DNA from 3 places in the Shewanella sp. BJSY2023SW001 genome. Region 3 is predicted to be linked to each of the others. Evidence: predicted binding sites of a transcription regulator. Region 3 holds the regulator's gene; each other region holds the start of a gene.
The links. Region 3 encodes sigma-54, which starts transcription at its own class of promoters, with help from an activator protein. Its sites were predicted from a motif close to GTTGGCACGNNNNTNGNNT; they were not measured.

Region 1: the regulator sigma-54 is predicted to act here: its motif matches at 1,045-1,063, upstream of ACMHXH_RS04020 (YccF domain-containing protein).
Region 2: the regulator sigma-54 is predicted to act here: its motif matches at 1,123-1,141, upstream of glnA (glutamate--ammonia ligase).

The regions. Positions count from the first base shown of each region.
Region 1 covers NZ_JBKORF010000018.1:44,971-47,243, reverse strand. The annotation lists gene ACMHXH_RS04025 (alpha/beta fold hydrolase) at 1-503, shown strand, start outside; gene ACMHXH_RS04020 (YccF domain-containing protein) at 568-975, opposite strand; gene ACMHXH_RS04015 (pyridoxal-phosphate dependent enzyme) at 1,289-2,263, shown strand.
Region 2 covers NZ_JBKORF010000042.1:82,285-84,557, forward strand. The annotation lists gene typA (translational GTPase TypA) at 1-765, opposite strand, end outside; gene glnA (glutamate--ammonia ligase) at 1,223-2,273, shown strand, end outside.
Region 3 covers NZ_JBKORF010000027.1:13,919-16,191, reverse strand. The annotation lists gene lptB (LPS export ABC transporter ATP-binding protein) at 1-52, shown strand, start outside; gene ACMHXH_RS06760 (RNA polymerase factor sigma-54) at 148-1,611, shown strand; gene hpf (ribosome hibernation promoting factor) at 1,643-1,930, shown strand; gene ptsN (PTS IIA-like nitrogen regulatory protein PtsN) at 1,933-2,273, shown strand, end outside.

The DNA of each region.
Region 1 (2,273 bases), on a different contig from region 3:
ATGACGCTGAAGATGGCCGCCAAAAGGAGTTTCAGATTGAGGGGCTTTTATTGCTCAACAGCAGCGCCGCCGATCTTTCGCCTTGGTATCAGAGATTTCGGCTGCAAGCCCTGCTGCGAGCCTTGTGCTCCAGAGTCAAAGGTGAGGGCATTCAATGGCGCGAGGCGACGATTCTTGCGCTTACCAGTCTTGCCCATGCCAAAGATAAGTCTCTGTGCCGTCACTGGAGCCAACTGGCGCTTGAGGCCAAAACCACACTCGCCAATGGCCTGCGACAAATTGTTGCCTCGGCACGCTTTCGCTCCCCGGCTAACTTGCGGGTGCCGGCAGTCATTGTTTATGGCTGTGATGATCGCCTGGTTTCGCCCAAGTGCAGCGTTCGCCTGGCGGCCAAATATCGACAAAAGCCGATTCCTTTTTGCCGCTGCGGTCATGATGTGGCGTTGGATAGGCCTGAGTTATTGCTGGAGTTGGTGCAGCGTTTGAGTCGACAAACGCCTTAGACTTGCTTGGGGAAGTTTGAGCCCAGGTCAAAATCGAAGCAGATATCCGACCTGGGCTTTGTGGTTAATGGGAGGCGACCACTGTCTTGCCTATGGGCGTTAAAGAGAGCAAGGCCAGCTTCAGATGCTGAATGCCAAAAGGTATGCCTATGATAGTGACAAAGCAGGCCAGGGCGTGGGTCAGGTGGCCTATCGCCAGCCAAATTCCGAACAGCAGGAACCAGATGATGTTGCCGACCATACCCAGGGCGCCGGTGCCCAAGTCTTCGCGGCCAGAGAGCCTGTCGCGGCTGATATGCTCCTGACCGAAGGGCCAGAATGCCAGTTCACCTATGACAAAGCAGGCGCGGCCGAATGGGATACCTATGATACTGATAAAACAGAGTAAGCCGACAAACCACCAGGCCAGTCCCATGACAAAGCCGCCAAGAATAAACCAGGCAATATTAAAAATAAGACGCAAAATAGCCATTGAGTGCTCCTTTAAATGGCGGATCAAGCCACACAGTTTTGCTGTAAAGCTTGGGGATATTTCGATTATTAGCCAGAAGCATGCCATAATTATAACCTCTTGAATAATATTGGATATTTCCATTTGTGAGCCTGGGCGGATGGCGACGATTGGTGGTTTATACCAATAAGTGGCGATAATCATCATAGAGTGAAGTTGCAATGGATTAGCCACCAAGCCATCACTTAGTCGGCATAAAGCCAACTGGTGCCTGTGAGGATTTGTGGCCTGAACCCTGTCCTCCTTGGCGGCAAACACATACAATAGCTATCCCTTGCACACCTTAGCCTTGAAATATATCGCCAGTGCCATGTCTTTAGCCGATTTCAAACTGGATAAAACCCCGGTTCAAGCCTTTGAGTTTCGGGGACATCAGCTGTTTATCAAGCGCGATGATCTACTTCATCCCAGTTTCAGTGGGAATAAGGCGCGCAAGTTCCGTTATTTCCTCGACCATGACTTTCCCGGTATCAAGCGCCTGATAGGTTATGGTTCGGCCCAGGCCAACTCACTCTACTCTATGGCGGCGCTGGCCAAACTCAAAGGTTGGCAGCTGGACTTTTATGTGGATCACCTGCCGGACTGGTTGCAGCAGCGCCCCCTGGGTAACTATCGCGCCGCGTTGGAATTGGGCGCACGGGTGATTGCCGTAAAGAATACGCCCAAGGCCGAGTTGATGACCGGCATGACCCTGGAGAACTTTGTCAGGCAGCATATTGTACCTGAGTGCGAGCACAGCCTGTTCGTTCCCGAAGGGGGCCGCTGTAGTTATGCCGAATACGGCGTAGCTCAGTTGGGCGCCGAGATTTTACAGTGGCAGCAGCAACAGGCTGCCCATAACCCCAAGCTGTTTCTGCCATCGGGGACAGGTACAACGGCGCTGTTTCTACAGAAGTATTTTTGTGAGCAACAGGCTGATATTGAAGTGCTGACCTGCGCCGTGGTCGGCGGAGACAGTTACCTCAAGACCCAGTTGCTTGAGTTATCGCCCGATGAGGCATTGCATCCAACTATTGTTACACCTGAGCGTAAGTATCATTTTGGCAAGTGTTACCCCGAGTTTTACCAACTTTGGCAAGAGCTGGAGCAAAGCGGTATCCGCTTTGAGCTTTTGTACGATCCGCTCGGCTGGCAAGTGTTGCTCGACTTCTTGCAACGTGAGGGCGACTGCCAGGTACTGTATCTGCATCAGGGGGGGCTCCTTGGTAATGAGTCCATGCTTCCCAGATACAGGCGTAAATTCGGTTGAGTGGGAACCT
Region 2 (2,273 bases), on a different contig from region 3:
CAGAACCTGGCCGACTTTGCCGTTACGGGTTTTACCGTCGGCACCAACAATAGTGACCTGCTGGTTGGTCTTGACGCTACCGCGCTTGATACGACCCACACCGATAACCCCTACATAGCTGTTGTAGTCCAGCTGAGAGATCTGCATCTGGAATGGACCATCGGCATCGGCATCCGGAGGAGATACTTTTTCAACGATAGTCTGGAACAGCGGTGTCATATCTTCACTGGCTTCATCGGGATCCAAGCTGGCAAAACCGTTCAGAGCAGAAGCATACACAATAGGGAAGTCCAACTGTTCGTCGGTAGCACCCAGGTTGTCGAACAGGTCAAATACCTGATCGATAACCCAATCAGGGCGGGCACCCGGACGGTCAATCTTGTTGATAACCACAATAGGCTTAAGGCCTTGGGCAAATGCTTTCTTGGTCACGAAGCGTGTCTGTGGCATTGGACCGTCCTGCGCATCAACCAGCAGCAGTACAGAGTCAACCATAGACAGAACCCGCTCTACTTCACCACCGAAGTCGGCGTGTCCAGGGGTGTCTACTATATTAATGCGGTAGTCGTTCCACTTAATGGCGGTGTTCTTCGCCAGAATAGTGATCCCACGTTCTTTCTCCAGATCGTTGGAGTCCATCACCCGCTCGGTGGCTTCTCCGCGGGTTGCCAGGGTTCCTGACTGTGCCAACAGCTTGTCTACCAGGGTAGTCTTACCATGGTCAACGTGCGCTATGATGGCGATGTTACGTAAATTCTCTAACACAGTTTTGCCTCTTACGATCTCTGTTCTGTGGGATGCAGCAATATAAATTGAATGGTACAACCGCTTTATGACTGCTTGGCGATTGCCTTCCAGGCCTTATAAAACCTGGGCTAGCATCATGCTGGGGAACACTATTTCCCCGGATGGTTGCTTTAAAAAGCGTGCCATTCTACTCTAGCGAGGGGCTATCGCACAGGATTATTTTTTAAACACCTATGAATATCCTACTGAATAAGCGCACGCACCATTATGGTGAGCGCACCTTTTTGGAACACAGTACGCACCATTATAGTGCAAACCCGCTTGTCTCGCCAGCCCTCGATTTTACCACTCCCTTTATTTTCAATATCTTAGCATCTTGGCATGAGTTTGGCTTAATAGAAACCAACAAGGCGCCAGACGCTAAATACTAAGAGTTGACAAAGGGCACCCCCTTTACCCTACCGGAGGCTTGATAATGTCAGTCGAATCAGTTTTACAACAGCTGCAAGAGTTGGAAGTTAAGTTTGTTGATTTACGCTTTACCGATACCAAAGGTAAGGAACAACATGTATCTATCCCGACTCATCAGGTAGATGCTGATTTCTTTGAAGAGGGCAAGATGTTTGATGGTTCATCCATCGGTGGCTGGAAAGGGATCAACGAATCTGACATGGTACTGATGCCAGATCCAGACAGCTTTGTACTGGACCCATTTACCGAAGAAACCACAGCACTGATCCGCTGCGATATTCTCGAACCCGGCACTATGCAGGGGTATGAGCGTGACCCTCGCTCCATCGCCAAGAAAGCCGAAGAATACTTGCGTTCTACCGGCATCGCCGACACTGTGCTGATCGGCCCTGAGCCAGAATTTTTCCTGTTCGATGACGTGCGTTTCGGTACCGACATGAGCGGCACCTTCGTCAAGATAGATGCCAAAGAAGCGGCATGGAACTCAGGCACCAGCTATGAAGACGGCAACACAGGCCACCGTCCATTCGTTAAGGGCGGTTACTTCCCGGTAGCACCAGTAGACTCTTCACAGGATCTGCGTAGCGCCATGTGTCTGGTGCTGGAAGAGATGGGTCAAATTGTGGAAGCTCACCACCATGAAGTGGCTACCGCGGGTCAGAATGAGATCGCCACGCGCTTCAACACACTCACAAAGAAAGCCGATGAAATTCAAGAGCTTAAGTATGTGATCCACAATATGGCTCACGCCTACGGCAAGACTGCGACCTTTATGCCTAAGCCGATTGTCGGCGACAACGGCAGCGGCATGCACGTTCACCAGTCACTCTCTAAAGACGGTACTAACCTGTTTGCCGGTGACAAGTACGGCGGCCTGTCTGAAACTGCCCTGTACTATATCGGCGGTATCATCAAGCACGCCCGTGCCCTGAACGCCTTCACCAACCCAAGCACCAACTCCTACAAGCGTTTGGTGCCACACTTTGAAGCCCCTGTGATGCTGGCATATTCTGCCCGCAACCGCTCCGCTTCTATCCGTATCCCTGTGGTACCTA
Region 3 (2,273 bases):
GGACAACCAGCAAGTGCGTGCTGTGTACTTAGGCGAACAATTCAGGCTATAGTTAGGATCATGTCATCCGGCGGCAATTCCGGGTATTATAGTTTGTTATTATTGAATTTTTTCCTTGAAAAATAACGAGTAGGGATTAGCGGTATAATGAAAGCGTCACTCCAGCTCAAATTGGGTCAACAGTTGACCATGACACCTCAGTTGCAGCAGGCAATTCGCCTGCTGCAACTGTCGTCCCTTGAGCTGCAGCAGGAAATCCAGGAAGCCTTGGAAGCCAACCCTCTGTTGGAGATGGCCGAGGACAACCAGGATGACGCTATCGACGACAACCACAAGGAAAACGACGCCGGCGAATTGAGCGTCAAGCAGGAAGATGGTTCCACGGTAGAAACCTCAGAGGCATTGAACAATGAGTCTATGCCGGATGAATTGCCTATGGATACCACCTGGGATGAAGTCTTTACCGCCGCCAGCGCCTCAGGGCCGGCTATGGGCCGTGAAGATGACATGCCCTTCCAGGGTGAAACCAGCGAAGGTCTCTATGAACACCTAGAATGGCAAAAGAACCTGACCCCGTTTTCCGATACCGACGACGCCATTGCCACCGCCATCATAGATGCCATCGACGAGCAGGGCTATCTAACCCAGAGCACTGAGGAGATCCTCGAAGCCATGGGCAACCCTGAGATTGAGCTCGATGAAGTCGAGGCGGTACTCAAGCGGATCCAGCACTTCGATCCCATCGGCATCGCCTCCAGAGATCTGCGCGAATGCCTGCTGATCCAATTGCAACAGTTTAACGCCGACACCCCGCATCTGGCCGACGCCCGCTTGTTGATTGACGAACATCTGGATCTCATCGCTACCCGCGACTTTCGCACCCTAATGCGTAAGACCAAGCTCAAGGAAGATCAACTGCGTGACGCCATCAACCTTATTCAGAGCCTCAATCCCCGCCCCGGTTTGCTGGTGCAGCCGATGGACGAGGAATATGTGATCCCGGATGTCAGCGTCTGGAAGAAGAACGGGCGCTGGGTGGTGGAGCTCAATCCGGACTGTATGCCCAAACTCGGGATCAACCAACAGTATGCTGCCATGGCCCGTAGCGCCCGCAGCCAATCAGACAGCCAGTTTATTCGTGGTCATCTTCAGGAAGCCAAATGGTTTATCAAGAGCCTGGAGAGCCGCAACGACACCCTGCTCAAGGTGGCCAACTGCATAGTGCAGTTCCAGCAGGGATTTTTTGAATATGGTGAAGAGGCCATGAAACCCATGGTACTCAACGATATTGCCGAGGCGGTCGAGATGCATGAATCGACCATCTCCAGGGTCACCACTCAAAAGTATATGCATACCCCAAGGGGAATATTTGAATTGAAGTACTTCTTCTCCAGCCATGTCGGTACCGAAGATGGCGGAGAATGCTCTTCCACGGCGATCAGGGCTTTTATCAAGAAGCTCGTGGCAGCGGAAAACCAGAAGAAACCTTTGAGCGACAGCAAGATGGCACAACTTCTGGCAGAACAGGGAATCAACGTTGCAAGACGCACCATAGCCAAGTATCGCGAGGCTATGATGATACCACCGTCGAACCAGCGTAAGAGTTTATAAATCCACAGTTGGAAATTGGAGGAATCTTTCTATGCAAATCAACCTGACAGGACATCATATCGAGATCACCGACTCACTGCGTGACTATGTGGAAAGTAAGTTTTCGAAACTTGAACGCCATTTCGAACAGATCAATAATGTGCACGTTGTGCTCAATGTACAAAAACTGCAACAGATTGCCGAAGCCAAGATCAACCTCACAGGCGGCGAAGTCTATGCAACTTCTGAACATGCCGACATGTATGCCGCCATCGACGTTCTGATTGATAAATTGGATCGTCAGGTCATTAAACACAAAGAAAAGCTGACAAAACACTAACGATGGAACTGAGTACCATCCTGCGGCCGGAGTGCACTACCTGTGCCACTCCGGGCAGTAAGAAAAAGGTACTGGAGCTAATTAGCGATCTCGCCAGCGCCCAGTACCCCACCCTTTCCTCTCAAGCGATTTTTGAAAGCCTTTTGGCCCGCGAAAAGATGGGGAGCACAGGTATAGGTAATGGTATTGCGATTCCGCATGGCCGGCTGCCTGATATCACAGAGCCGATTGCCGTGCTGGTCAAATGCGAAGAGCCTATCGCCTTCGATGCCATAGACAACCAACCGGTGGACATACTGTTCGCCCTTCTGGTTCCCGCAGATCAATGCCAACAACATCTGAG